Regions from separate parts of the Streptomyces sp. NPDC001604 genome, predicted to be linked through region 3. Evidence: riboswitches for the same ligand, from Rfam matches in the RefSeq annotation. Region 3 holds a riboswitch; each other region holds the start of a gene.
The links. Region 3 has a riboswitch for cyclic di-AMP ahead of ACFY1E_RS18020 (NlpC/P60 family protein). Riboswitches for the same ligand answer to the same signal wherever they lie in the genome.
Positions count from the first base shown of each region.

Region 1 (9,806 bases), on a different contig from region 3:
GCGGGGACGGCGGAGCCTGGGCCGCGGGAACAGTCATCCCTTCGGGTTCCCCGGTGAAGCTGCTGGCCCCGTCCGTGTCCACCTGAAGGTGTACGACGCAGCCGATCCGCTCGTCGTGCACGGTGGCGAGGACGGGGTGGCCGGTGGCGAGGGCGATGCGATGGAGATGGTTCAGGACGGCCTGTTGGATCTCCTCACCGGCGGCCGCGGTGACCGGCACACCGCCGACCCAGGCGCCGTCCGCACCTGCTACGGGTACGCGGACGTCGATCGGTGCCGCCACCAGGGCCGCCGAGCCCTCGGCGCGCTGCTGTTCCCGCTTCTTCTCGCGGCTGAGTCGAGCCATCGGTTCCCTCACTCGGATGCGTCGGGGAGTCTGCGGACAGCGCGTTCGGGTTCCATGGTGCTCCCTCCCGCCGTCGGGTTTCCCGCTCCCCCGGCGTCAAGATCCGTTCGTGCACGTACTGTTGAGTCTCGCCGGTCGCTGCCGGTTCTCCGGTCACCGTGGCGTCACAGACTCGTCCCAGGAGCCCGCCCCCGCCGTGTGGCCGGCGCCATGAGCACCGGTGGGTGTACGAGGGAGGGAGGCGGGCATGCGGACGGACGTGCAGCAGGGACCTGAGATCTGGATCCGCGGCCCGGTCACCGTACCCGAGCCGGGACCGCAGCGGCCCGCCCCGTCCACCGCCACCGCCCGGCGCTACTCCTGGGTGGGCACGCACGGCGGCGCGGGCGTGTCCACCCTTGCCGCCGTCTACGGCGGTCACGACTGCGGCCGTGCCTGGCCCGGCCCCGAGGACCCGCGGTCCGTCCTGCTCGTCGCGCGTACGCATGCGTCGGGGCTGACGGCCACCCTGCGCACCCTGGAGGTCTTCCGTCTCGGGGAGGCCCCGCCGGGGCTCGACCTCGACGCCGTCGTGCTCGTCGCGGACGCGCCGGGGCGGCTGCCGCGGCCCCTCGACCGGCAGATCCGGCTGATCGAGTCGCTCATCGACGTGTACCGCGTGCCCTGGGTGCCCGACTGGCGCCTCGGTGACCTCGGCGGGTCGCCGCCGCGTGAGACGCAGTCACTCGCCCGCCTCACGGGGGCGGCTAGGCGGTGATGTCCTTCGCCGTGAACCGCGCCCATGCCGCCGAGCCGAACACGGCCGCGTACAGAGCCTGGATCTCGAGGTTCTTCACCAGGTCGTCCCAGTAGACCGGGTCGCGCATCAGGTCGGCGAAGGACAGCCAGTAGTGGGAGAAGAAGTACGGCTGTACCGCGTGGAGCTGGGGTATCTGGTCGAGGATCTGGACGGTGATCAGCAGTCCGACGGTCGTCGCCATCGCGGCGATGCCGCTTCCGGTCAGGGTGGAGACGAACAGGCCGAGGGCCGCGACGCCGATGAGGGACACGGCGACGACCAGGGCGATCAGCACGGCTCTGCCCAGGCCCTCGGTGAAGCTGATCTGTGTGCCGGAGATGGTCGTCAGTTCGCCGAGCGGGAAGAGTATCGCCCCGACGGTGAGCGCCGAGACGGCCACCACGAGGGTGGCGACCAGGCAGAAGGTCATCACGGTCGCGTACTTGGTGAGCAGCAGGCGGGTGCGGCCGGCCGGGGCGACCAGCAGATAGCGCAGGGTGCCCGAGTTCGCCTCGCCTGCGATGGCGTCGCCCGCGACGACGCCGATCGCCATCGGCAGGAAGAACGGGAGCGTCGCGGCCAGCGCGGTGAACACCAGGAACAGGCCGTTGTTGGTGATCTGCGAGATGAAGGCGGGGCCGCCGCCGCGACCGGGGCCTTCCGGCGAACTGCCGCTGGTCTCGATCTTGACTGCGATGCCGACCAGGATCGGGACAGCCGCGAGCACGGCGAGGAGCGCGAGGGTCCGCCAGCGGCGGAACGTGGTGACCAGTTCACTGCGGAAGAGCCCGAAGGTCCACAAGGGACTCGGCTGACGCACCTCGGTCACGACCGCTTCAGCCTGCGACATCGAACCCCTCCCCCGTCAGTGCCACGAAGGCGTCCTCCAGGGACGCCCGTTCCACGCCGAAGCCACGGACCCGGACGCCGGCTGTGACCAGCGCGGCATTCACCTCGGCGAGGTCGCGGTCGGGGGGCTCGGCGGTCACCCGGTCGTCGGTGACGACGACATCGGCGGCGCCCTGCTCCTTCAGCACGCGGGCCGCGTCCCCGAGGTCGGGCGTGGACACGACCAGCCGGCCGCGCACCCCCGCGGCCAGGTCGGCCACGGCGCCCTGGGTGATCAGACGACCCTGCGCCATCACCGCGGCATGGGTGCAGACCTGCTCGATCTCGTCGAGCAGGTGGGAGGAGAGGAAGACCGTCGTGCCGTCGGAGGCCAACTCCCTGACCAGGGAGCGGATCTCACGCATGCCCTGCGGGTCGAGCCCGTTGGTCGGCTCGTCGAGCACGAGCAGTCTGCGGGGCTGCAGCAGCGCCGCCGCGAGGCCGAGCCGCTGCTTCATGCCCAGCGAGTACGCCTTCGCCTTCTTGCCGGCCGCCGCGGTCAGGCCCACCCGGTCCAGCGCGGCCGCGACACGGGCACGGCGGGTGCGCGGATCGGCGGTCGGGTCGGCGGCGTCGTACCGCAGCAGGTTGTCGCGGCCGGAGAGGAAGCCGTACAGGGCGGGGCCCTCGATGAGGGCGCCCACGTGCGGGAGCACGGTGCGCGAGGCACGCGGCATGGGCCGCCCGAGGACGCGCGCCGTACCCGATGTGGGCTCGATCAGGCCCATCAGCATGCGGATGGTGGTGGTCTTGCCCGAGCCGTTCGGACCGAGGAAGCCGAAGACGCTGCCCGCCGGGACGGTCAGATCCAGGCCGTCGACGGCGAGTTGCCCGCCGCGGTAGCGCTTGGTGAGCCCATGGGTGGCGATGAGGCTGTCACCCGGCGGCTCGCTCTGCTCCGGCTCCGTGGCGGACTCCTCGTCCATCGGCTTCCTCGATTCGCACTGGTACGACCTCACGCGACGACTACGTACAGTGACTACGCTCGGGCCCCGCGCAAGGTTCCCGGGGCTAGCCCGCGTTCGCCGCCCTGATCAAGGCGTCCTTGCTCACCGCGCCGACGTAGACCTTGCCCTTGTCGGTGATCAGGGCGTTGATCAGGCGGGTCTTGAAGACCGTGCCCGAGCCGAACTTGCCGGAGACCTTGTCGCCGAGCGAGTCGAGGAAGCCACCGAACTGGCCGCCGGCCTTGGAGCCGGACGGGATGCCCTCGCCGCCGGTGTCGAAGGTGGCGATGGAGTTCCAGCCCTTGCCGATGACGTTCGGTCCGTCGGCCCCCTTGCCGAGGTCCTGGCCGGGCTTGCCGTGGGGCCCGGAGGCCTTGTGGTCGCCCTTCGGGCCGCCCTCGAAGTGGCCCTTTGTGTGGTCGCCCTGCTTGTCCTCGGTGACCTTCGCACCCTTGGGCGGGGTGAAGTCGAAGGTCGAGGCGCTCGGCTTGGCGAAGCTGACCTGGGTGAAGCCGGCGTCGATCACGGCGGCGCCGCCGCTCGCCGGGGTCAGGGTGAACTTCAGCGGCAGCCCGGTCTTCGAGTCCACGGCCACGGTGATCTGACCCACCGTCGAACCGGACTGCTTCGGCTTGACGACCAGCCGGTACGCGTCACGGCCCGCGACCTGGGCGGTCCCCTCGACGGTCACCGAGGTGGTGGAGTCGACCGACTTCAGGGCGTCCTTGGTGAGGTCCTCGGGCGTGGCGGGGACGTCTTGCTTCTGCTGCTTCTCCGCGCCCGCGGGGGCGGTCGAGTGGTAGACCTCGTTCGACTGGCTGTCGTAGCCCCAGACGTCCTTGCCGTTGTGGATGATGCTGTATTCGGCCGCGTTCTCCAGCAGCGACAGCTTCTGCCTGTCCTGGCCGTCGGCCGCGACGCGCAGGGTGTGCGTGCCGGTGGCGAGTTCCGTGAGCTTGGAGGTCGGGTCGGCGGACGAGCCGTCGCCCGACCTGCCGGCGCCGGACGTCAGGCTGCTCTCCAGACCGCCGAGGTCCGGCAGCCCCAGGTCCGTGGTGATCTTCACGGTGCCGGACACCTGCTGTACGTCCGACTTGGCGATCTTGTCGATGAGTTGCTGCGCGCTGATCTTCGGCAGGTCGGGGTCACCGGAGTCGGCGAGCGCCGGGACCAGCCCGATGGTCGCCGCCGCCACCCCCACCACCGCGACCGGGACGACGTACCGCGCGGCCTTGCGACGACCCGCGCGCAGGTCGTCGGCCTCCCCGGCGGTCGTGCTGTCGTCGGATTCGTACGGTGCCATGTGTGCGCTACCTCCGTCGTCGGCGGCGGCTTGTCCAACTCGCGTGTTTCCGTTGTCCACCCCGAGCCGCCATTCTCACCCGAATCGGTGATCAGTGGTGATTTCCGTGGTTTCCATCTCACCAAATCGGCCAGGAGGAAGCGTCAGCCCCGGGGGCCAACTCCGTGTACACCTGGGGTATGACGCGAGAGGGCGGCGCCTGCCCCGACCCGTAGGGGTCGTAGGAGGGAAGACGCCGCCCGAGGTGAGCTCCCGTCAGTTCTGCAGGAAGACGTAGTCCGCCCGGTACGGGACTCCTACGATCTCGCCGGGCGTGCAGGAGCCGGCCGGGGCCACTCCGCCCACGGTGTTGAGCCGCAGGATCTCGGTGGTGTTCGCGAGCAGGCCGTGGTGCTTGCCGGACCGGGTGGCCTTGAGGTCGAGCTCGGGGATGTTGCCGTCCCCGTTCGGAGTCTTGGACAGGACGGCTCCGGTCACCGCGCTTCCGTCCGGTGCGACCCACTGCGGCGTACCGGAGTTGGGCGCGACGAAGGAGTGCCGGATACCGCCGCCGAGCAGGGCGCCGACATCCCGCTGGGCGAAGGCGTAGCCCCCGGCGGCGGCAGGCTTGCACTCGTAGATCTGCTTGCCCTTGATCACGGACGCCTGGAAGTTGTGCAGGGCGTCACGGAAGTCGAAGGCGGCGACGGTGACCTTGTGGAGCTGGCCACGGACGGCTCCGCCGGGGAACTCGGTGGTGTGCAGATTGGCGTAGAACGAACCGGGGTCGGACTTGAGAGCGGCGAGCAGGGCGGCGTCCTTGACCTGGACCGTGCCGGTGACGCTGTGCCGCTTGCTGTTCTTCAGCAGGTCGGTGAAGTCGACCTTGACGCCGCCGTTGGTGCCCTTGGCGCCCTGGTGGATGTGGAGCATGGTCGGTTTGCCGGTGCCGCGCCAGGTCACGGCGACGGACACCTTGTCGTCCTGCACCTTGATGAACTCGAGAGCGGCGCCGTCCTGGTCACCGACGGCCGGACCGCCCGCGACGGGCACCTCGTTGGCCCCGCGCAGACTGGCGGCCAGAAGGGTTCCCCCGGTGCCGTCGGACGCGGCCCCTCCGGTGGCGTGGGCCGGGATCACCGCGGCGGCGATCCCCCCGGCGGCGGCCACCGCGACAGCGGTGGCCATCAGGCTCTTACGGCGCTTCGAGAACGTCGTGTTCATGCGCATGATTCTGTTGTCTCCCCGTAGACGGGCCGACACCCCCTGCGTCGGCCTTCTGAGGATGACTACGGAAGCGATCTCATTCTGGACTCAGTCCAGATGTGTGACGTACGCCACATCGCTTGGAGTGCAGGTCAGAGCCCGCTCGAACGGCAGCTCAGCCGGCCCGATGCACCACGGCGTCACACATCTCCATCAGCGCGAGCTTCGCATCGCACTCCGGCAGCGGAGCCAGCGCCGCTCGCGCGTCCTCCGCGTAGCGCACCGTGTCCCGGCGCGCCTGCTCCAGCGCCGGGTGCGCCCGGAGTCCGGCGAGCGCCTCGGCGTGCCGCGCGTCGTCGCTCAGGTCGGAGTCCAGCAGCTCGCACAGGGCGATGTCCTCGGCAAGCCCCAGCCGGGCCGCCCGCTCCCGCAGCCGCAGCACCGGAAGCGTGGGGACCCCCTCGCGGAGGTCGGTGCCCGGGGTCTTGCCGGACTCGCGCGACTCGGAGGCGATGTCCAGTACGTCGTCCGCCAGCTGGAAGGCGACTCCGAGCCGCTCCCCGTACTGCGTGAGCACGTCCACGACCGTCTCGTCGGCGCCCGACATCATCGCCCCGAAGCGGCACGACACGGCCACCAGCGAGCCCGTCTTGCCGCCCAGCACGTCCAGGTAGTGGTCGACCGGATCCCGGCCGTCCTGCGGCCCCGCCGTCTCCAGGATCTGCCCGGTGACCAGGCGCTCGAACGCCTCGGCCTGCACCCGGACCGCCTCGGGCCCGAGGTCGGCGAGGATGTGCGAGGCGCGCGCGAACAGGAAGTCGCCGGTGAGGACCGCCACCGAGTTGCCCCAGCGGGTGTTGGCGCTGTCGACGCCGCGCCGCACGGCGGCCTCGTCCATCACGTCGTCGTGGTACAGCGTCGCCAGATGGGTCAGCTCCACCACCACGGCCGAGGGCACGACCCCCGGTGCATACGGGTCGCCGAACTGGGCGGCGAGCATCACGAGCAGCGGGCGGAACCGCTTCCCGCCCGCCCGCACCAGGTGCTGGGCGGCCTCCGTGATGAAGGGCACCTCACTCTTGGTGGCTTCGAGCAAACCTTCCTCGACGGCCGCCAATCCGGCCTGGACATCGGCTTCCAGAGCCTGGTCCCGCACGCTCAGCCCGAACGGCCCGACGACGGTCACGAGGGGTCTCCTGTCTGCTGGTGTCTACTGGCGGTTACACGGTTTGTCGATAGGTCGCTGACATCACTCAAGTCAGCGTATCCGGTCACCTTTCGATCACCGATGCCGCCCACCCGTCCAGCCTGGGCGGTATCGGATCACGACCGGTATGTTTTCGATCAACCGATAAGAACGGATATCCATCGACTTGTCTATCGGGGTGTCGGCCGGCGCGCCTCTCGGCGTGTCCCCCGGTGCGTCCGTACGAGTCGGTACGCCCGAGTGCCCTTCCCTCAGGAAACGACTCACGAGGACCTCCGGATCCCGGCACGGGGTGCTCGACGGGCGACCGCCATGACAACGACGTGCACCACACGCCAGGTTCCGCTTTCGCCCCCCAATGAGGCGATGGGCGGCTGGTTGACCACGAGTTGGGGCCATTGCCCTATTTGCCACTCTTGCGAATGCCGGTGACTTGACTCACACGGCAGTACGGGCCGACAAGCGCTGCCCTCTCGCCGGTTCCCCTCTCCCGTACGCGAGTTGAGACTTGGCAACCGCAAAGGATCAAGTGCCCCATAAGCCTCAGAGCAAGGTCAACAGGCGTGATCTGTGAGGCCGACCCTTGTTCCCGCCATGTGCTCTCGCATACGTTCCCGGCCTGTCGGGTGGACGCCGAATCCTGCCGCCGCCCGGACACGACCATCGACCAACTGACTCGCACGGCAGGAGCGGGGGAACCAGGTAGGCCGCCGGACCGGGCATCGTCCCGGGCCGGCTAGGGGTGAAGTCGCGTGGCCGTACGGCTGCGCGGCCGGGCATCTCCCCGCCCGAACCCGACAGCTCACCTCGCAGGCGACGGAGAGGATCCCGCCATGCCTGCAACAGGTCAGCACCGCCGTCCCAGAAGCAACCGCCTCGCCCGCAAGCTCGCCGTCACCGGTACCGGCGCCGCCGTTCTCGCCCTCCCGCTCATCGGGGCGAACAGCGCGTCCGCGGCCACCCCGACCGTCGCCAACGTGAAGTCGATGGGCTACGCCGACAACCTCGACGGCTGGATCCGGGGCGCCCTCCAGGTCATGAAGCAGAACGGTATCCCCGGGACGTACAACGGCATTTACCGCAACATCATCCGCGAGTCCTCGGGCGACCCGGCCGCCATCAACAACTGGGACTCGAACGCGGTCGCCGGCACCCCGTCCAAGGGACTGCTGCAGGTCATCGACCCGACGTTCCTCGCCTACCATGTGCCCGGCACGGCGATGAACCCCTTCGACCCGATCGCGAACATCACGGCCGCCTGCAAGTACGCCGCCGCGCGGTACGGGTCGATCGACAACGTGTTCGGTGCGTACTGAGCACTCCGTGGGAGTGCCGCGATCGGCCGTTCGTCGGCTGCGGCGCCTTCGTGGCTGGTCGCGCCCCGCGGCGGAGCCGCAAGTCAATACAGCCCCGCGCCCCTGAAGGAGCGCTGCCGTAACGTAGCGGACTTCGCTGAGGCCGCTCAGAGCTCCTCCAGCTCTCCGAGTTCATGGAGCTCATCGAGCTCCCCGAACTCGAAGAACATTCGCTCGAGGACGACGGCGATGCCGTCGTCCTCGTTCGACAGGGTGATCTCGTCGGCCACCGCCTTGAGTTCGGGGTGGGCATTGGCCATGGCGACGCCGTGGGCGGCCCAGTCGAACATGGGGATGTCGTTGGGCATGTCACCGAAGGCGATCGTCTGCTCGGGGCCGAGTCCCAGGTGCGCGGCGGCCAGTGCGAGGCCCGTCGCCTTGGTGATGCCGCATGGCTGGAGTTCGACGGTCCCCGGTCCCGACATGGTGACGGTGGCCAGCGAACCCACCACCGAGCGCGCCGTCGCCGCCAACTCGTCGTCGGACAGGGCGGGATGGCGCAGCAGCACCTTGCTGATGGGTTCGCACCACAGGTCGTCGCGCCGGTCGACGCGGACCGCCGGCAGCGTCGGATGCGGCATCAGATAGCCCGGTTCGATGAGCGTGAGTCCCTCCACACCGTCCTGGTCGACAGCCGCGTACACCTGGCCCACCTCGGCCTCGATCTTGCCGAGGGCGGTCTCGGCCAGCTCCCGGTCCAGGGTGACGGACCACAGCAGACGGTCCGCGCCCACGTCGTAGACCTGCGCGCCCTGCCCGCACACCGCGAGCCCCCTGCCGCCCAGTTGGTCGAAGAGCGGCCGCACCCTGGGGGCCGGCCGGCCCGTCACGACCAGGTGCCGGGCGCCGGCCCCGGCGACCCGTGCCAGAGCGGCGAGGGACCGGTCGGAGAGCGTGTCGTCGCCTCGGAGCAGCGTGCCGTCCAGGTCGGTGGCGATGAGTGCATATGCGGTGGGTGCGGCCATGATCAGAGAATACGGACAGGACGCCCCACCGACTCATCGCGAACCGGACGACGGCCGATTGCCCCACCGTCCCTCGCTCAACTCCCCTATCCTTGTGGGCTCTTCATCGTCCGGCGGGAGCCCGCGGCCGCTGCCTAGCCGTGCGCTGCCGCCAGGTGTTTGGCCAGCCTCGGAGAGGCGAACTCGGTGCCGCAGACGAAGCGCATCACCGGGCCGTACGACGCCGCGGCCGGCAGGCCGGTGAAGTACAGGCCGGGGACCGAGGAGACGTATCCCGCGCCCAGTTTGGGGGTGCCGCGGCTCACCGCGAGACGCGTGCGCAGTTCGTGGCCCAGGAAGTCCATGGCCGCGATGTCCACCCGGTATCCGGTGGCCGCGATGACATGGTCCGCGGACATGTCCAGGATGCGGCCCGTGTGGGTACGCACCCTCAGCTTGCAGCAGCCGTCGGCCGCGTCCGCCCCCACGATCCGGTCGACCTCGCTGACCTGAACCTTCCCCTCGAAGCGGTCACGCAGCCACCACGCCCCGAGCGGGCCGAGGACGCGCCGCACCAGGTAGTGGCGGGTCTCGGCCGGCAGATAGCGGTAGGGGTGCGGGTAGTAGCTGAGGGCCCACAGGGACCAGGCGCGGCCGAAGGGCGACTCGGGGCGCAGCTTCGGCTGCTTCCACGGCGGTGCGCCGAAGGCGACCCTGCCGCGGCCGCGGGAGACCACCCGCACCTGTGCGCCCGCCTCCGCCGCCAGCGCCGCCGTCTCCAGCGCGGACTGGCCTGCGCCGACCACGATCAGTTCCTTGCCGGCGTAGCGCGTGAGGTCGTGCTGCTGGGAGC
Region 1 is NZ_JBIAUY010000018.1:125,036-134,841, reverse strand. It holds gene ACFY1E_RS36910 (tetratricopeptide repeat protein) at 1-346, opposite strand, end outside; gene ACFY1E_RS36905 (hypothetical protein) at 594-1,103, shown strand; gene ACFY1E_RS36900 (ABC transporter permease) at 1,093-1,974, opposite strand; gene ACFY1E_RS36895 (ABC transporter ATP-binding protein) at 1,961-2,938, opposite strand; gene ACFY1E_RS36890 (outer membrane lipoprotein carrier protein LolA) at 3,024-4,262, opposite strand; gene ACFY1E_RS36885 (CHRD domain-containing protein) at 4,518-5,465, opposite strand; gene ACFY1E_RS36880 (polyprenyl synthetase family protein) at 5,623-6,633, opposite strand; cyclic di-AMP (ydaO/yuaA leader) riboswitch at 7,314-7,483, shown strand; gene ACFY1E_RS36875 (transglycosylase SLT domain-containing protein) at 7,488-7,970, shown strand; gene ACFY1E_RS36870 (HAD family hydrolase) at 8,117-8,974, opposite strand; gene ACFY1E_RS36865 (FAD-dependent oxidoreductase) at 9,109-9,806, opposite strand, start outside.
Region 1: another riboswitch for cyclic di-AMP. It lies ahead of ACFY1E_RS36875 (transglycosylase SLT domain-containing protein); the one in region 3 lies ahead of ACFY1E_RS18020 (NlpC/P60 family protein).

Region 2 (9,806 bases), on a different contig from region 3:
GCAGGGCGGCCAGTTCCCCGCCCGGCAGGTGGATCCAGCCTTCCTGCCCGGCCGCTGCGCGCTCCTGCGCAGTCTCCGGCCACCGGGTGTCCCCGACCAGAACGGCCCTCGCCACCAGGGCGCAGAGCAGGGCGTCGAGATGGTCGTGGCTGTCGGAGCACGTTGAGCGCACGGGCTCGGGAAGGGCCGTTTCCAGGCCCTCCTCGACCGCGAGAACGATGTGTTCGCGGACCTCGCGTGCTGCGGGCGTGGCGTTCTTGTAGCCACTGACCGGGCGGATGCCCCACCGCCGCAGCGCGGCGGCCGGGTACACCTCGGCGATCCGGCCCGACCCGTCCCGGGGCACGGGGGTGCCCATGGCCGCGAGCGCGTCCAGGAGGCGGGCCGCACGCAGCGCCACGACGCCCAGCAGATCGGTGGACACCGACAGCGGAGGGCGCATGGCGGTCGCCTTCCAGGTGAGGTCGTCGGTCAGCCGGAACCGCAGCGGGTTCAGGCCGGGACGGCCGTCCGTACGCTCCTCGAACCGGGCCGCGGGCGGCAGCCGTAGACCCTGGTGGTGGGCGAGGACGGTGTCCACGAAGCTCGACGGCCAGCCGAGCGGGCAGTCGAGTCCGGTCTTGTCGGCGGCCAGGACCAGCGCCAGCAGTTCGTCGTCCCCTTCCGGCACGACGAACTCGGCCGTCAGGGCGCCGTCGGCCGCCCACACCAGACGGCACACGGCGGTACGCCGTGCGCTCGCCGCCAGGTCGACCCCGACCGTCACCGTCTGCTGCTCGCCCATGCCGGGATCCTCTCCTGGGCATGCCCGGTCGGGGCACGGGCCTCCCCCGCCGAGGTCAGCCCGCCGACACCGTCTCGGGCTCCCCGGTGCCCTCCGCGGACTTGCCGTCGGCCTCGGCCTGCGCCTCGGCGCCGGAGTCGGCGGTCGTCTTGATCGCCGCCTTCGTCAGCACGTCCGCCGTCGGCCAGCCGCCGGCCGGGGCCTGGGCGACGGCGCGCCACCACGGCTCGGAGGGAACGGTCTCGGCGGTGGGCTCGAAGGGCTCTCCGGGGCGGGGCAGGGCGACGCGGGAGCCTGTGGCGCGGGCGGCCGCGACCGTGCCCTCGCCGGGTTCCGCCCAGGGGTGTGTGGCCAGGTTGAAGGTGGCCCAGTGGATCGGCATCATCACGCCGTGCGGCTCGCCACCCTGCAGGTCGAGGTGGGCCCGCATGCCCTCTTCGGGGGTCATGTGGATGTCGGGCCAGAACTCGGAGTACGCGCCGATCTGGATCATCGTGGCGTCGAAGGGCCCGTGCTCGGCGCCGATGTCCTTGAAGCCCTCGAAGTAGCCGGTGTCGCCGCTGTGGAAGATCCGGTGCTCGTCCCCGGCGACGGACCAGGACGCCCAAAGGGTGTGCTGGGTGTTGCGCAGGCCGCGGCCGCAGAAGTGGCGGGCGGGGGTGGCGGTCAGGGTGAGGCCGCCGACCTTGGTCGCCTCGTGCCAGTCCAGCTCGCGCAGCCGGTCGGCGGAGACGCCCCAGTGTTCGAGGTGGGCGCCGACGCCGAGGGGGACGGCGAACAGCGTGTCCGTGTCGGCCAGCGCCTTGATGGTGGGCAGGTCCAGGTGGTCGTAGTGGTCGTGCGAGATGACGACGACGTCGACCGGGCCGAGCGCGGCGATCGGCAGCGGTGCCGGGTGCAGTCGCTTGGGGCCGACGAAGGAGAACGGGGAGCAGCGCTCGCCCCACACGGGGTCGAAGAGCACCCGCCGTCCGTCGATCTCGGCGAGCACACTGGAGTGGCCCATCCAGGTCAGCCGCAGTCCGGTGGCCGGCGGTTTCGCGATGTCGGCGAGCGTCGTGGGGTGCACCGGGATCGCGCCCTTGGGGGCGCGCCGGGGGCGCTCGTCCTTGTCGAAGAAGACCTTCGCGAAGTCCAGCGTGGAACCGGAGGGCCGGGTCCGTGCGGTGCCTCCGGGATTCTGGAAGACCCCGTCCTTGAAGTGCGGTGATCTGCGGATGCGCGCGAGACGCTCACCGCTCGGGTCCGCGCCGAAGCCCGCGGGCTGCAGCGCGCGGAGCCCGGAGCTCAGGGAACGGAAACCGGACACGGGACCTCCAGATGGAGTCGATGAGGCATTCCATTATGGTCGGCTCCTCCGACAACACCTGGGTCGTCCGGGTCGCTGCGGCCCATTCCAAGGAAAGCCCAAAGATTGCCTACCGCTCGGTGAACGGCGGACCGTCGGCGTCCATTCCCGTCGCCCGCCGGCGCCGAGTTGACCGATCCGCCCGTTGACAGGGTGTGCTCCCGGTTTCGATACTGACTGCCCATTCAGTAAACGAGGCCTTCGGCACTCTGTCGCCCCCTTGATCACCAGCCGCGAGGAGATCGCATGACCGCCCCCCTGATGTCGGTCACCTGGACCGACCACCTCACCGGCCGCCAGGGCTTCCTGGTCGTCGACCGGCTGGTGCGCGGTGTGTCCAGCGGCGGACTGCGCATGCGCGCGGGCTGCACCCTGGACGAGGTGGCCGGCCTCGCGCGCGGGATGACCATGAAGGAGGCGCTGCACTACAACCCCGAGGGCCGGTACGTCCCTCTGGGCGGCGCCAAGGGCGGCATCGACTGCGATCCCCAGGACCCGGGCGCGTACGCAGTGCTGGTGCGCTATCTGCGCGCCATGAAGCCGTACGTCGAAAGCTTCTGGACCACAGGGGAGGACCTCGGCCTGAGCCAAGACCTGGTGGACCGGGCGGCGGCCGAGGCGGGGCTGGTGTCGTCGATCCAGGCCGTGTATCCCCTCCTCGACGACGAGGCGGAGGCGCGGCGGCGGCTCGCGGACGCCTTCGCGATCGAGGTGGACGGCATCGGTCTTGACGAGCTGGTCGGCGGGTGCGGGGTCGCCGAGTCGGCGCTCGCAGCTCTGGACCGGGCCGGGGTGGCGTACGCCGGAACCCGCGTGGCCGTGCAGGGGTTGGGCACGATGGGCGGGGCGACGGCGCGTTTCCTCGCCCGCGCCGGGCTCACCGTCGTCGCCGTCGCCGACATCAAGGGCACCATCGCCAACCCGGCGGGCCTCGACGTCGAGGCGCTGCTCGCCGCGCGGGACGCGTACGGCACCGTGGACCGTGCGGCCCTGCGCCCCGGCGACCGTGAACTGCCGGGCGACGCCTGGCTGTCGGCGGAGGCGGAGGTGCTCGTGCCCGCGGCGGTCTCGTACGCGATCGACACCGCCGACCAGGAGCGGATCACCGCCCGCTGGATCGTCGAGGCGGCCAACATGCCGGTACTGCCCGAGGCGGAGGAGCTGCTGGCCGCGCGCGGGGTGACCGTGCTGCCGGACGTGGTCGTCAACTCCGCGACGAACGCCTGGTGGTGGTGGACCCTGTTCGGCGACATCGGCCCGGACGCTCAGGAGGCGTTCGCCCACACCCGCCGTTCGATGCGTGCCCTGACTGAGCAGATGCTCGCCCGCGCGGAGGCCGACGGCACGAGCCCGCGAGCGGCCGCCCACGCCATCGTCGCGGACCGGCTGCCGGTGATCGCGCAACGCTTCGGCTGGTACCGGTGACGACGGTCCGGACACGCGTGCCGGACACCCCGGCCGCCGGGAAGAACACAGGCAGGACTACGGCCGCACCACGCACCCTCTCGAACCCGCCAAACGCCGACCTCGCCCGCGCCCAAGGAGGCGTTCGGCCGCCCACGCCGTCGCGGACCGCCTGCCGGTGATCGCGCAACGCTTCGGCTGGTACCGGTGACAACGGTCCGGACACGCGTGCCGGACACCCCGGCCGCCGGGAAGAACACAAGCAGGACTACGGCCGCACCACGCACCCTCTCGAACCCGCCAAACGCCGACCTCGCCCGGCGTCACCAGCGGCGACGGAATAGGGTGACCGCGTGGCGAGAGTGCGGTTGAGTGTGGCCGAGCGGCGCGAGGAGTTGCTGCGGGCCGCCATCGGGCAGATCGAGGCGCGGGGTGTGGCGGCGGTCAGGATCGCCGACGTGGCCTCGGCGCTCGGTGTGAGCAACGCGCTGGTGCTGTACCACTTCTCCACCAAGGAGAAGCTGGTCGCCGCCGCCTTCACCTTCGCGGCCGAGGACGACCTCGCGCATCTGCGCAAGCTTCTCGGCCGCCGTACGACGGCGCTGCGGCGACTGCGGTCGGCGGTGCGCTGGTACGCGCCGACGGGCCAGGCCAAGGGCTGGCGGCTGTGGATCGAGGGCTGGGCGGCGGCGCTGCGCGAGCCCGCGCTGCAGGAGGTCACACGCCACCTCGACAAGCAGTGGAAGGCGGCGATCGCCGAGGTCGTCGCGGAGGGCGTGGCCGCGGGCGAGTTCCACTGCCCGGACCCGCACGGCGCGGCCCTGCGGCTGACCGCCCTGCTGGACGGGCTCGCCGTGCAGCTGACCTCGTACGCCGGTGCGGTGTCGCGGGCGCGGGCGCAGGAGTGGGTGGACGAGGCGCTGGCCCGGGAACTGGGGCTGGAGCGGGCGGCGTTGACGGCTTCGGAGCACTGAGCCCCCGCACTCGGCGGGGGCTCGCGCCACCGGGCCGCTTCACCGCCCGTCGCAGCGAGGGCCGTACTCAACCGTCCAGAGCGCCCCGCCCAGCACGGTTCCAGGCGACCCCGGCAGCCCTCAGGCCACCGAAGCGATCCGCATCTTGATGTCGTCGGGCGACAGTGCACCCTTCGCGGTGACGTGGTCCCCGGACGACTCGCCGCGCAGTCGGCGGCCGATCCACGGCACCAGGTACTCGCGCGCCCAGTGCACGTCGTCCCGTCGCACCTCGAGGGTGCCGCGCGGCGGGAGCGGCGGCCAGGGCTGGTCCGGGTCGGCCGGCACCTCGAGACCGAGGACCTGCCCGGCGCGCAGCGCCACGCGCGTGTGCCCCTCGGGCGAGAGGTGGAGGCGGTCGCCGTCCCACGCCCTGCGGTCCTGGACGGACTTCAGGGACCACAGGTCGAGAACGGGACAGCCGTACCGGTCGGCGATGGCCCGGACATGACCGTTGTAGGTGGCGATCTTGCCGCGCAGGTGCTTGAGCACGGGGACGCCTCGGGTGTCGAAGCCGGTGGTCACCATGACCGTGCCGGCGACTTCGGTGAGCCGGGCCACCGCCCGCTCGAAGCGCTCGGCGACCTCGTCGGGGTCGGTGCCGGGACGGATGATGTCGTTGCCGCCCGCACAGAAGGAGACCAGGTCCGGCGCCAGTTCGACGGCTTTGGGTACCTGGTCCTCCACGATCTGGTCGAGCAGTTTGCCGCGCACGGCGAGGTTCGTGTACCTGAAGTCGCCCTCGGGTCGCCGGTCGGCGAGGAGCACCGCGAACCGGTCGGCCCAGCCGACGAACGCTCCGTCGGGGCCGGGGTCGCCGACGCCCTCGGTGAAGCTGTCCCCCACCGCAACGTACGACCCGATCACTGATCTGCTGTCACTCTTCGAATCGTCTGCCACATCGACCATGATTCACCTTTGAATGTGACCTACGCGACCGTAGGAAAGGGTTGACGCGCGGTGAGATAAGCCACTTCTAAAGTGTTCGCCAAGCCCGGAATAACCCTCCTACCAGGGACGTTGAGGCGTCAGCGATGTTGCGGGGCGAGCCTTCGACCCTCAAGTCGGCGGTACGCGAATGGTGTTCGGCAGACATGGCGCAGCCGGACACACCGAAGGCCGGACCCGGGGATCGGGGTCCGGCCTTCGGCGGCTGTCAGGCAGGTGGTTGTGAGGAGAGGTCAGCCGACGCCGACGCCCTTCGAGCGGAGGTAGGCGACCGGGTCGACGTCGGAGCCGTAGTCGGGCGTGGTGCGGATCTCGAAGTGCAGGTGCGGGCCGGTCACGTTGCCGGTCGCGCCGGAGAGGCCGAGCTGCTGGCCCGCGGCCACGGTCTGGCCGGCCGAGACGGAGATCTGGGACATGTGGCCGTACTGGGCGTAGTAGCCGTCGGCGAGCCTGACGACGACCTGGTTGCCGTAGGCGCCGCCCCAGCCCGCGGAGACGACGGTTCCCGCGCCCACGGACTTGATGGAGGTGCCGGTCGGGACGACGAAGTCGACGCCGGTGTGGTAGCCGCTGGACCACATGCTGCCGGCCACGTGGTAGCCGGTGCCGATGGTGCCGCCGATCACCGGGAGGGTGAAGCCGGTGGGGGCGGACTCGGAGGCCTTGGTGGCGGTCGCCTTGGCCGCCGACGAGGACGTCTTCGAGGCGGACGAGGGCGACGACTGGGTGGTGTGCGTCGCGGCCTTCCGGCCGATCGTCAGCTTGAGGCCCGGGTGGATCAGCGACGGGTCGTCACCGACGGCCCGGCGGTTGTCCGAGTAGAGCCTGTGCCAGCCGCCGGCGACATGCTGCTCTTCGGCGATCTTCGAGAGGTAGTCGCCGGTCCGCACCGAATAGGTCCGCACGCCCGCATTCCCTGCGGCGCTCTTCCGGTCCGCCTTCTTCTCGGCGACCGGAAGGGACTGGACGGCCTTTTTCGAAACCGTCTGGGAAACGGACTGGGTGGTGGCGGCATGGGCGCCGGTGGCCCCCATGAGCGGGAGAGCGAGTGCGGCGCCACCGGTTCCGGCGACGGCGATGGAGCGGGTGAAGCGCTGGGGCTTCGGACGACGGTGCTTACCCTTCGCGGGCATGACGAATTCCTCTCCGGCGCCTGCGAGGTGAGCTGTCGGGTTCGGACTGGAGATGCCCGGCCGCGCATGCGACGCGGCTTTACCCCTAGCCGTTCCGGAGACCGGAACAGGCTGTTGTACCTGTGGGTCCCCCGCTCCTGCCGTTCACGGGTGAGTTCTGCGGGCACCGGGCGGCGGCAGGATTGGGCGTCCGTCCGGATTGGTGGCGAACGTAAGCGACTGGGACGCAAAGGAACAAGTGCCGGTTCCCCGTGAAAGCGTTTCTATTGATCCCTTGAGGGAAAAGCGGGTGACCCTGCGTGAATTCCCGGGTGATCGTCTCCGTCAAACGCCTTGTAAAGCCCTGGAATTACGTGGACATGACGCGCCACGCACCGTCACGGATATGACGCTCCTCACGTGCCCCTGCCCCAGGGTCCCCTATTCATGAGCGAGTTGGAATGAAGGGGTGGAAGGAGCGCCAATCCGGACAGAAGGCTCAGATGCGCCGCAGACGGAAAACTGCCGCGTCGAAGTCACCGCGCAATCCGGTACGCAGTCCGTGGTGCAGCAATACGGCACCGCTGTGGATTTCGCCCGTTTCAGGGCATTCATACGACGCTGTCGGTTCGAGGCCCCGAAGTCGCAGCGCCGGTACGGGCTCGCCGTGGCTCTGTGCCTGGAGCCAGGCGAGGACGACCGCCTCGTCCCCTCGCACGTACTGCACCGCACTCAGCCCGCCCCGCGGCGGCCGCAGCCGGTAGAGGTCGCCGTGCTGCACCAGTGGCCGGATCTCCTTGTAGAGCGCCACCCACTCGCCGGCCTCGGCCAGCTCCTCCTCGGTCCACCGGGTGAGGTCCCCGCCGACCCCGAGCACGCCGGCCATGGAGCTCACGAACCGGAAGCGCAGCGAGCTGACCCGGCCGTTGAGCTGGGTGTTCGGGCTGTCTGTGACCCAGGCGGCCATCACCCGCGCGGGGTGGATCTGGCTGAAGCCGTGCTGGATGGCGAGCCGGTCGAGCGGGTCGGTGTTGTCGGAGGTCCACACCTGGTCCGTACGGCTCATGATCCCGAGGTCGATCCGTCCGCCGCCGCCCGAGCAGGACTCGAAGGCGACATCGGGGTGGGCAGCCCGCAGTCGGTCCAACAGGGCGTACAGGGCGCGGACATGATCGACCCAGAGGCGCTGCGGGTAGGGTTCCCCGGGCCAGCCCGCGTCGGTGAAGCAGCGGTTGAAGTCCCACTTCACATAGTCGATCGGGGCGCTGGAGAGAAGCGCGTCGAGCTGTTCCCAGAGGTATTCCTGGACGTCTTCCCGGGCCAGGTTCAGAACGAGCTGGTTGCGGAATTCCGTCCGCTTTCGTCCCGGTTGGAACTGCACCCAGTCGGGGTGGGCGCGGTAGAGCTCGCTGTCCGGGTTGACCATCTCGGGCTCGACCCAGATGCCGAACTGCATCCCGAGGGCGTGCACATAGTCCGCGAGGGGCTTGAGGCCGTTCGGGAAGCGGTCCCGGTTGACCGTCCAGTCGCCGAGTCCGGCGCGGTCGCTGGTGCGCTTGCCGAACCAGCCGTCGTCGACCACGAACAGCTCGACGCCGATCGCCGCGGCCCGCCGCGCCAGGGTGCCCTGCTGCTCCTCGGAGATGTCGAACTCCGTGGCCTCCCAGGAGTTGAACAGCACCGGCCGGTCCTGGTCGGCGTCGGGGATGACGTATGCGCGCTGGTAGGCGTGCCAGGCGCGGCTCGCGCCGCCGAAGCCGCCGTCGCTCCACAGACCGGCGAAGACGGGGGTGGGGTACGACTCCCCCGGCTCCAGCCGCAGCAGCCCGGAGTCGTCGTAACCGGCGCCGCCGGTGATCTGCACGCGGGCGTCCGGGAGTTGCGCCACCGCGATCCGCCAGGAACCCGACCAGCCCAGAGCGCAGCCGTAGACCTCGCCGCGTTCCTCGGTGGCATCGGTGTCGAGGGCGACCCAGGGCAGGTACTGGTGGCCGGTGTGGCCGCGGCGGCTGCCGATGATCTTCTCGCCGTAGGTGAGAGGCGAGGCGGTCAGCCGGGACTCGGCGGCCCAGCGGCCGTGCAGCTGGGACAGCCGCCAGTCCTCGCGATCGGGCAGTGTCCAGGTCGCGGAGTCGGCGCGCAGGAGCTCCAGGGCGGGCCCCTCGTTGTCGAGGGTCACCCAGCGTTCCACGACGTCGTGCCGCATCCGGTAGTGCAGTGTGATCGCGAGCCCGCCGTCCCGGAAGACCAGCCGGAGGTGGTCCCCCTCCGCCTCGTACTGCTCGAAGCGCCACTCGGTGCCGCGCCGCTCGTCGCTGCGCACGGACAGGGCGGGCCGCACGAAGCGGGGGCCGCCCTCCACGGGGTACTCCTCGCGCCCGTCGAGCGGGGACTCGAAGGGCCGGTAGTCGGGCAGCGGGCGGACGGCGAGTGCCTCGGCGTCGGCGAGCGCGATCCGGGGGCCCCAGTGCAGGTGCAGCAGCTCGTCGTCCTCGGTGAGGTGGACGGCGTAACTGCTGGCCGGCCCCGAGAGGAGCCACGTACGGCCGTTGTCTGCGATCTCCAGCATCAAGCCCTCACACGTCCGAACAGGTGCGACCAATCCGCAACATCATCAAGGCACGTGGGGCCTGGTCGCAACGCCTGTGGACAACTCATTGCCTCAGGAATCCATGTCGTATCGTCGGGAGAGCGCCCGACGACGAGCCGCGCCGATCGGGCGGACTGGGAGGAGCCCCCGTGACGCAGCAGGTGCCGTCGACCGAACCCGAGCTCTCCGGAGTCCGCAACTTCCGTGATGTGGGAGGACTTCCGACGGTGGACGGACGGCGGGTGCGCTACGGGGTGCTGTACCGCAGCGGCCACCTCGCGCACGCGACCGAGGAGGACGCCGAGTTCCTGTCCTCCCTGGGGCTGCACACCATCTTCGACTTCCGCAACGCCGCGGACCAGAAGCTGGAGGGCCCGGACGTCGAGCTGTCGGGCGTGCGCAATGTGAACCTCCCCCTGACGGACCCGGCGGACGGCGCCGGGTTCTGGAAGATGGTCAGGGAGGGCGAGATCGAGCAGCTGCGCGAGCTCCTCGGCGACGGCAAGGCGTCGAACCGCATGATCGTCTCCTACCGCAGGATCATCAAGGAGCGCACCACCGAGCACGCGCGCGTGCTGCGCTCGCTCGCCGAGGACAGTGTGCCCGC
Region 2 is NZ_JBIAUY010000007.1:207,454-217,259, forward strand. It holds gene ACFY1E_RS21625 (DUF429 domain-containing protein) at 1-784, opposite strand, end outside; gene ACFY1E_RS21630 (MBL fold metallo-hydrolase) at 840-2,093, opposite strand; gene ACFY1E_RS21635 (Glu/Leu/Phe/Val dehydrogenase dimerization domain-containing protein) at 2,379-3,557, shown strand; gene ACFY1E_RS21640 (TetR/AcrR family transcriptional regulator) at 3,890-4,510, shown strand; gene ACFY1E_RS21645 (SGNH/GDSL hydrolase family protein) at 4,631-5,416, opposite strand; gene ACFY1E_RS21650 (peptidoglycan DD-metalloendopeptidase family protein) at 5,731-6,630, opposite strand; cyclic di-AMP (ydaO/yuaA leader) riboswitch at 6,635-6,793, opposite strand; gene ACFY1E_RS21655 (alpha-galactosidase) at 7,109-9,178, opposite strand; gene ACFY1E_RS21660 (tyrosine-protein phosphatase) at 9,349-9,806, shown strand, end outside.
Region 2: another riboswitch for cyclic di-AMP. It lies ahead of ACFY1E_RS21650 (peptidoglycan DD-metalloendopeptidase family protein); the one in region 3 lies ahead of ACFY1E_RS18020 (NlpC/P60 family protein).

Region 3 (9,806 bases):
TGACCATGACCGGCGGCGCCTGGGCCTCCGGCGGAGCGTCGGCCACGGCCTGCGCGGCCAGCGGGTCGGGGTCGGGGGCGCCGCGCTGCCGTGACCAGTAACCGGCGCCCGCGAGGAGCAGGGAGAGGACGACGGCGAAGGCCAGCACCCCGCCGTTCTTCAGCAAGGTCAGGAACACCCCGCAGCCGACCAGCGCGAACATCACCGCGGTCAGCGCCTGGCCGTCGACGCGGCCGGTCAGCAGCTTGCGGACCTCGTTCTCCTCCTCGTCCTCGTACGGGATGAGGAGCCAGGCGAAGCCGTAGAAGAGCAGGCCGATGCCGCCGGTCGCGGAGAGCACGGCGAGGGTGATCCGGAAGATCACCGGATCCATGTCGCACTGCCGCCCGAGCCCGGCGCAGACCCCGGCGAGCACCTTGTACCGGCGGTCGCGGCGGAACCTGTGGGGAGCCTCGGTGCCCTCCGCGCCCGCGACCCCCTCTTCCTGCGCGCCCGCGCCCGCACCGGGCCCAGCCCCGGCGGCGGGTGCGGCATCCGCGGCGGGCGCGGCGTCCTGCGGCCCGGCGCCCGGAGCGGGGCGCGGGCCGGAGCCGGGCCCGGGACCCGTCGCGGCGCGCTCGTGATCTGTCATGTGTCCATGGTGACGGCCGAGCCGCTCGGACGGGAGTCGGTACGACCCTGGCCGGACCCTGATATCGCCCCTGAGCCGGCGACCGGGAACCGTTCGACCGGGCCCGGGTTCGAAGATCAGGGGTGTCTCGGGGGTCGACCCTGATGCCCCTGCCCGCCGACCCTGCGAGTATCGATGGCATGCCGGAAGCCGCTGCAGCGCCACTCGTCGAACCGCGGCCGCCGCGCAAGCTCTACCGCAGCAGCGACGGACGCTGGCTCGGTGGCGTGGCGCGGGGGCTCGCCGGGCATCTCGGGCTGCCGGTCATCTGGGTGCGCCTGGTGTTCGTGGGCCTGTTCATGGCGGACGGCCTGGGCGCGCTGCTGTATGCCGCGTTCTGGTTCTTCGTGCCGCTCGGCGTCGGTGGCGTCGGCGGCCAGAAACCCCCTTCGCTGGTCACCACCGAAACCTCGCCGGACGGCCGTCGCAGACTCGTCGCCCGCAAGCCGGACAAGGGCCAGATCGTCGCCCTGCTCCTCATGGTCGTCGTGGCCCTGGTCTTCGTGGGCAATGTGAAGGTGGGCGGCGGAGCCAAGGCCTACCTCTGGCCCGCCGTCCTCGTCGGCGCGGGCGTCGCCCTCGTCTGGCGCCAGGCGGACAACGCCCGCCGGGCCCGCTGGGTCGAGGTCGGCAGCCGCCGGCGCACGCTCACCCTGCTGCGCGCGGCAGGCGGTGTCCTCCTCGTCACCGCCGGCGTCTCCGGCATCTTCGTGCTCCAGGGCTCCGCCGCCCACCTCGGCTCCGTCCTGCAGGCGGCCCTCGCGGTCCTCGTCGGGATAACGCTCCTCGCGGGGCCCTATCTCGTCCGTATGACCCAGGACCTCTCCGAGGAGCGCCTGATGCGCATCCGCGCGCAGGAGCGCGCCGAGGTCGCCGCCCATGTCCACGACTCCGTGCTGCACACCCTGACCCTGATCCAGCGCAACGCGGAGAACGCGAACGAGGTGCGCCGCCTGGCCCGCGCCCAGGAGCGCGACCTGCGCACCTGGCTCTACAAGCCCGAGGGCACCGGCAAGGACGAGGCCGACGAACCCACCGACCTGGCCGACGCGGTGCGCCGCAACGCCGCGGAGGTGGAGGACAAGCACGGCGTCCCCATAGAGGTCGTCATCGTCGGCGACTGCCCGCTCGACGAGAGGATCGGCGCGCAGATGCAGGCCGCGCGCGAGGCGATGGTGAACGCCGCCAAGTACGGTGGCGAGGGCGGCGCCGTACAGGTCTACGCCGAAGTCGAGGGAAAGACCGTCTTCGTGTCGGTCCGGGACCGCGGCCCCGGCTTCGACCTGGACTCGATACCCGCCGACCGCATGGGCGTCAGAGAATCGATCATCGGCCGCATGGAGCGCCACGGCGGTACGGCGCGGCTGCGCGCGGTGCCGGACGGCGGCACGGAGGTCGAGCTGGAGATGGAGAGGGCGGAGAAGACGTGATGAGCGACCCGACCGAGGGGAACGCGGAGCCTGTGGAGCCGGCGGCCGGCGGTGGCGCGGGCGAACGGCACGTGCGTGTGGTCCTCGTCGACGACCACCGTATGTTCCGTACGGGAGTCCAGGCCGAGATCGGCCAGACCGAGCAGACCGGAGTCGAGGTCGTCGGTGAGGCCGCGGACGTCGACCAGGCGGTCACGGTCATCACCGCGACCCGCCCCGAGGTGGTCCTCCTCGACGTGCACCTCCCGGGCGGCGGTGGCGTCGAAGTCCTGCGCCGCTGCGCCGCGTTGATGGCGGACGCCGAGCAGCCGGTCCGATTCCTCGCGCTGTCCGTGTCGGACGCGGCGGAGGACGTGATCGGAGTGATCCGGGGCGGCGCCCGCGGCTACGTCACCAAGACGATCACCGGCACGGACCTCGTCAACTCCATCTTCCGCGTGCAGGAGGGCGACGCCGTCTTCTCCCCGCGTCTGGCGGGCTTCGTCCTCGACGCGTTCGCCTCCACCGACGCCCCGCCGGTCGACGAGGACCTCGACCGTCTCACCCAGCGCGAGCGGGAGGTGCTGCGTCTGATCGCCCGGGGGTATGCGTACAAGGAGATCGCCAAGCAGTTGTTCATCTCCGTGAAGACGGTCGAGTCCCATGTCTCGGCGGTCCTGCGGAAGTTGCAGTTGTCGAACCGGCACGAACTGACGCGGTGGGCTACGGCGCGACGGCTGGTCTGAGGGCGTCCGTCCGAAGCTCACACCACGCGTGTGGCGCCCGCGAACGGCATCTCGTCGACCGGCGCGATCTTCACGGGCTCCGACGGATTCGGGGCGTGGATCATCATGCCGTTGCCGACGTAGATGCCGACGTGGCTGATGCCGGAGTAGAAGAACACCAGGTCGCCCGGGGCCAGTTCGGAGCGGGATACGCGGCGGCCGGCGTCGATCTGGGCATACGTCGTGCGGGGCAGGGAGATGCCCGCGGAGCGGTAGGCGGCCTGGACGAGGCCCGAGCAGTCGAAGGCGTCCGGGCCGGTCGCGCCCCACACATAGGGGCTGCCGAGCTTGGAGTACGCATACGAGAGGGCCGCCGCGGCACGGGAGTCGGGCGCCTCGGCGGTCGCCGTTCCCAGGGGCACAAGGCCGTCCCGGGCACCCGTGGCGGACCGTGAGGCGCGGTTGCCGCCGTCCCCGAGCCGGGCGCGCTCGGCGGCCGACAACCGGGACACCAGGCGCCGCGCCGCATCCAGCTTCCCGGTGATCGTCTTCTCGTCCCGCTTCAGCTCCGCCTGCCGCGACCTGAGCCCGGCCAGCTCGATGCGGGCGGCCCCGCGCAACTGCTCGATCTCCCGCAGCTGTTGGCGTACGTCCGCCACGGCCGCTGCCTGCCGGGTGCCCGCCCGGTCGACGAACTCGGCGCCCTCGAGATAGTGGTCGGGGTCGTCCGACAGCGCGAGTTGCAGTGCCGGGTCGAGACCGCCGCCCCGGTACTGCGCCGCGGCGATCGAACCCAGCTCGTCCCGCGCCGAGTTGAGCCGGTCCGTCTTGCGCGCCGCCTCGTCCCGCAGCGCCGACAGCCGCCGCTCGGCGGCGTCGGCCTGCTCCTTCGCCCCGTCGTACTTCTCGGTGGCGGCCTCCGCCTCCTGGTACAGCTTGTCCACCTCCGCCCTGACCTGCGTCGGCGTCAGGTCCGGCTCGGCGTGCCCGGTCCCGTCGAAGCCCGTCGCGGTCGCCGCGCCCGCCACGGCGATCGTGAACGCCGTCCGGGCCGGACTGCCGCTGAGCGAGCGCCGACTGGGCTTTCGGTGCGCTGCCACGTGGACTGCCCGTCCTTTCGTAGGACCCCCCGTTCCGGGGCGGCTTACGCGTCCGGCGGCGGCCCGCACAGGGGGAGCGGGCCGCCGCCGGACCTTCTCGGCGGTGGTGGCCGACTGCCGCCCCTGGCCCGGGCGGCGGTGGGGAGCCGGTCACCTGGTGGAGGACGCTAAACCTGTCTGTGTCGGCCCGGTAACGGGATGTGCGGAAGTGCCCCGGACGGATCGCCGGGTGACCGTATGCGGCCGTGATCCAGGACTCGCACCGTCGACTTCACGCAGTGCGCTGACCGATGTGACGGTTCCGGGACCCGTACGGATGACGGGGTGCTATGGGCCGCATATATGCAGGATCCACCGATGAAGGCCGGGGGCGGTGTCCGGCGCCCCGTGCGCCCCTGTTTAAGCTCCGGCCTCATGGACGTACTCATCCATCTCTTCGTCGGCCTGCACATCGTCGGCATCGCCGCGCTCCTCGGCGGCTTCCTCACCCAGATGAAGGCGATGGGCCGCGGCGAGGCCCGTTTCGTCCCGGGGATGCTGCACGGTGCGCTGACGATGCTGGTCACGGGCGCGATCCTGGTCGGCCTCAACCAGGCCGACGACCATCACGTCAACAACATCAAGATCGGGATCAAGCTGGCCCTGCTGATCGTGATCCTCGGCCTGGTCTATGTGAAGCGGGACGAGGAGAAGATCGACAAGAGCCTGTTCGGGCTGGTGGGCCTGCTCACCACGGCGAACATCTTCATCGCGGTGCTGTGGACCTGATGCCGGCGCGGGCCGCGGCGACGGCCCCCGCGGCAACGGCCAGCCACGCCGCCACCGCGATCCACAGCAGCACCTCCCCGGGCCGCCTCAGCCACGGGGCGTCGAGGGCGGCGGCGACGGACAGTACGGCCGTCGCCGTCATCCCCATCGGGAAAACGGTCGCCCAGCGCCGCACGTCGTAGCCGCGCCGCGGCCGGACCGCCTCGGCGACGAGCAGTACGGCGTACCAGGCCAGGTCGAGCACGAGCAGCGCCACGGTGACGGCGCGCAGGACACCGCGGTCGTCGTCGTCCCACAGGTACAGGCGCGCGCTGTCCGCCGCGACGAGCTTCGATCCGGCGAGTGCCGAGATGGCGAGCGCGCCGCCCGCCACCCACTGGTCGCCCAGCCCTTCCGTCACCTGTCGCAGATCGAACAGGGCCAGCACGCAGCCGTAGAGGACGAGGCCGAGCCAGAACAGCGCGAGCGCCGCGTGCGCGAGCCATGCCGTCGCCTCGACCTCGGCGAGCGTGGCGCCGAGCACCGCGAGCCCCTGCGTGGCCACGCAGCACAGGAACACCGCGCCGGGCATGTGACGCCGCCAGTGCCGTGCGACCTGCACCAGCAGCAGCGGCCACAGCACGGCCGCCAGCGCGAGCAGGGCCTCGGCGAGGGTCTGCCGTCCGAGGGCGGAGAACCGGGTGCCGAGGACTGCGGTCGCCGCGACGGCGTTCAGCGCCCCCGGCGTCCCCGCCTCCGCCCGCCACCTCTCCGGTTCCCGCACCAGCCGGACGCCGAAGCCCGCCGCAAGCACCGCCCAGGAGACACAGGCCAGCCCCAGGGCGATCCGCGACAGCACCTCGTGCCCCGTCAGATGCAGTCCGAGCGTGACACTGCCGGTCGCCATCACGGCGGCCCCGGCCGCCGGCGAACGCTGCGCCCACCGGGCGCGGAGGAAGGTCGGGCCGGACATGGGGCCGATGCTAAGGAGTGCGGCTCGGGTTGAGGGCGGGCCACGCGCGCGTGCATCACAAACTGCCCCGCACGCGCGCGTGCCCTGCCCTCTGGTGCCTCAGGCAGGCCGTACCACGCTGTGGATGATCGATTCGCCGCCGTAGTAGATCGACTCCTCGCGGACGTACGCGCCGGGCTTCGGGGCGTGGATCATCATGCCGTTGCCGATGTAGATGCCGACGTGGCTGATGTCGTCGTAGAAGAAGATCAGGTCGCCGGGCCGGGCGTCGGCCAGCGAGACCGTGGTGCCGGCGTTGACCTGGTCGTAGGTGGTACGGGGGAGGTCGACGCCGGCGGCCTTCCATGCGGCCTGGGTGAGGCCGGAGCAGTCGTAGGACTCGGGGCCGGTGGCGCCCCAGACGTACGGTTTGCCGATCTGCGCGCGGGCGAAGGCGAGCGCCTTCTCGGCCTTGGTGGCGTACGAGGAGTCGCCGGCGGAGGTGGATCCCGCGCCCGAGGTGGAGCCGCCGTCCTGGGCCGCGGCCTCTTCCTTGGCCTTCTCCGCCGCCGCCTGCTGCTTCGCCAGCTCAGCAGCCTTACGGGCCGCCGCCTCCTGCTGCTGCTTCTGGATCGCCGCGAGCCGCGCCTTCTCCTCGGCGGTCAGCTTCGACAGCAACTCGCGCGCGTCGGAGAGCTTCTTCTGCACCGCGGACTTGGCGGTCTGCAGGTCGCTCTGTGTCGCGGTCAGCGTCTCGAGGCTCCTGGAGGCCTCCTGGCGCTTCTTCATCGTCGCGGACTGCTCGGTGAAGTACTCGTCGACCGCGCTCTTCTGACGGGAGGTCAGCCGCCCCATCAGCTGCGTCTGGTCGAAGTAGTCCTGCGGAGAGTCCGCGAGCAGGAAGGTCGCCGTGTCGGGTGCGGCGGCTCCGGTCCGGTACTGGGCCGCGGCGAAGGAGCCGAGCCGGTCCCGCTCCTCGTTGAGCTTCTGCATGCGCTTGGCGACGTCGTCGAGGAGGGTGTCGACGTTCTTGCGCTGCTTGGTGGTCTTCTCTTTGGCCGCGTTGTACTTCTCGGTGGCCGACTCCGCCTGGCGGTAGAGGTCGTCGACCTTCTTCTCGACCTCTTCGAGGCTGGGCTTGCCGTCGGCGGCGGGGGCGGCGTTCGCCGACTGGGACAGCAGGGCCACCGAGGTGAGGGCGGCCGTGGCGAGGGCGGGGGTGCGTATGCCTGCTACGCGCGTACCCGCGGGGCGCGACTTGCGGTGCGACGCCAAGGGAGGCGACTCCTTCCATGCTCCGCCTACCGAGTTAGCTGTCGGGTTCGGGCGGGTGGTTCGGAAGGGTTGCCCTACGGTCCGTGCCCCGAAAGGGAGGAGACCGATTCACCCCAAGGTCGGTGTGGGTCCCCGGCTCCGGATGCGCGGCGGCGCCCCGGACTCGGCGGAGGCCGCGCGGCCCGGCGACGTTCGCCGGTGGGGGTCGTGCGGCCTGCCGGAACGGTAGCCAACTCGTGTGGCCCCTGTGAAGGTTGATGTTCGATATGCCCGATACATTTTCGTGACCTTCGGTCAGCGGGTCGCACGTGGTCGGCAATCCGGGAGGATTCGATCACGGTCCGTGACGGCACGGTTCTGGAGAGCGAGAGGACGCCTGGCGGCCAGGTCTGGAAGAATCGGGGATTCTGCGGCCGTGGAGGCCCAGGGGAGCCCGAGGATTCCGGCGATGTGCTCAGGGCGGCGGCGGGCTGTCAGTGGGGCACCCTAGACTCGGAGAGCGATGAGCAGCCTCTTTGACGACAGCTTCCTGGCGAACCTCCAGGCCCCCCGGGGGCACGAGGAGGAACCTCCGCCGCCGCCCGAGGGCGATCACGGACCGGAGCCGGTTCCGGACGATCTGTTCGGCGGGAAGTTCGACGTGCCACCGGACCGGGAGGCCTACTACCGCAACGGTGCCCCCCGCCCGGCGATCGACCCGGCCGCGCTCCTGGACGGGCTGAACGAGAACCAGCGCGCGGCCGTCGTCCACTCCGGCAGCCCCCTGCTCATCGTGGCCGGCGCCGGATCCGGCAAGACCCGCGTGCTCACCCACCGCATCGCCTACCTCCTGGGCGAACGGAACGTGCATCCGGGCCAGGTCCTCGCGATCACCTTCACCAACAAGGCCGCGGGCGAGATGAAGGAGCGCGTCGAGCAGCTCGTCGGCCCGCGCGCGAACGCGATGTGGGTGATGACCTTCCACAGCGCGTGTGTGCGCATCCTGCGGAGGGAGTCGAAGAAGCTCGGCTTCACCTCCTCCTTCTCGATCTACGACGCCGCCGACAGCAAGCGCCTGATGGCCCTGGTCTGCCGCGACCTGGATCTCGACCCCAAGCGCTACCCGCCTAAGTCCTTCAGCGCCAAGATCTCGAACCTGAAGAACGAGCTGATCGACGAGGAGGACTTCGCCGCCCAGGCCGCCGACGGCTTCGAGAAGACCCTCGCCCAGGCCTACGCCATGTACCAGTCGCGGCTGCGCGAGGCGAACGCCCTCGACTTCGACGACCTGATCATGACGACGGTCAACCTGCTGCGCGCCTTCCCGGACGTCGCCGAGCACTACCGCCGCCGCTTCCGGCACGTCCTGGTCGACGAGTACCAGGACACCAACCACGCCCAGTACGCGCTCGTACGGGAACTCGTCGGCACCGGGGCGCACGACGAGGACGTACCGCCGAACGAGTACGACCTGCAGCCCGCCGAACTGTGCGTCGTGGGCGACGCCGACCAGTCGATCTACGCCTTCCGCGGTGCGACGATCCGCAACATCCTCCAGTTCGAGGAGGACTACCCGGACGCGACGACGATCCTGCTGGAGCAGAACTACCGCTCCACCCAGACGATCCTCTCCGCCGCGAACGCGGTCATCGAGCGCAACGAGTCCCGCCGCCCCAAGAACCTGTGGACGAACGCCGGCGCGGGCGCCCGCATCACCGGCTACGTCGCCGACACCGAGCACGACGAGGCCCAGTTCGTCGCCGACGAGATAGACCGTCTCACGGACGCCGGCGAGGCGAAGGCCTCGGACGTCGCCGTCTTCTACCGCACCAACGCCCAGTCCCGTGTCTTCGAAGAGGTCTTCATCCGCGTCGGCCTGCCCTACAAGGTCGTCGGCGGTGTCCGCTTCTACGAGCGCAAGGAGGTCCGGGACGTCCTGGCCTACCTGCGGGTGCTGGCCAACCCCGAGGACTCGGTGCCGCTGCGCCGCATCCTCAACGTCCCCAAGCGCGGCATCGGCGACCGCGCGGAGGCGATGATCGACGCCCTCGCCCAGCGGGAGAAGATCAGCTTCCCGCAGGCGCTGCGCCGCGTCGACGAGGCGTACGGCATGGCCGCGCGGTCGGCCAACGCCGTCAAGCGGTTCAACACACTGATGGAGGACCTCCGGACGATCGTCGAGTCCGGCGCGGGCCCGGCGACCGTCCTGGAGGCGATCCTCGAACGCACCGGCTACCTCGCCGAGTTGCAGGCCTCCACCGACCCGCAGGACGAGACCCGCATCGAGAACCTCCAGGAACTTGCCGCCGTGGCCCTGGAGTTCGAGCAGGAGTCCGGTGAGGGCGAGGAGTCCGGCTCCCTCGCCGACTTCCTGGAACGCGTCGCGCTCGTCGCCGACTCCGACCAGATCCCCGACGAGGACGAGGACGGCTCCGGAGTCATCACCCTGATGACCCTGCACACCGCCAAGGGCCTCGAGTTCCCGGTCGTCTTCCTCACCGGCATGGAGGACGGCGTCTTCCCGCACATGCGCGCCCTCGGCCAGACCAAGGAACTGGAGGAGGAACGGCGGCTCGCGTACGTCGGCATCACGCGCGCGCGTGAGCGGCTGTATCTGACCCGGTCGTCGCTGCGCAGCGCGTGGGGGCAGCCGTCGTACAACCCGCCCTCCCGGTTCCTGGAGGAGATCCCGGCACAGCACGTCGACTGGAAGCGGACGGGCGCCACCGCCCCGGTCTCCTCCGGCCCGGCGTCGGGCCTTGCCGCCTCTTTGTCCTCCTCCCGCTCGCGCTCGTCGGCGTCGGGCGCGTCCGGCTTCGCCACGAGCCGCGCCTCCGAGAAGCCGGTGGTCTCGCTGGCCGTGGGCGATCGGGTCACTCACGACCAGTTCGGGCTCGGCACGGTCGTGGCCGTGAAGGGCACGGGAGGCAACGCCGAGGCGACGATCGA
Region 3 is NZ_JBIAUY010000005.1:448,847-458,652, reverse strand. It holds gene ACFY1E_RS18050 (PspC domain-containing protein) at 1-631, opposite strand, end outside; gene ACFY1E_RS18045 (PspC domain-containing protein) at 811-2,100, shown strand; gene ACFY1E_RS18040 (LuxR C-terminal-related transcriptional regulator) at 2,100-2,825, shown strand; gene ACFY1E_RS18035 (NlpC/P60 family protein) at 2,843-3,904, opposite strand; gene ACFY1E_RS18030 (hypothetical protein) at 4,319-4,672, shown strand; gene ACFY1E_RS18025 (tellurite resistance/C4-dicarboxylate transporter family protein) at 4,650-5,624, opposite strand; gene ACFY1E_RS18020 (NlpC/P60 family protein) at 5,724-6,878, opposite strand; cyclic di-AMP (ydaO/yuaA leader) riboswitch at 6,887-7,057, opposite strand; gene pcrA (DNA helicase PcrA) at 7,381-9,806, shown strand, end outside.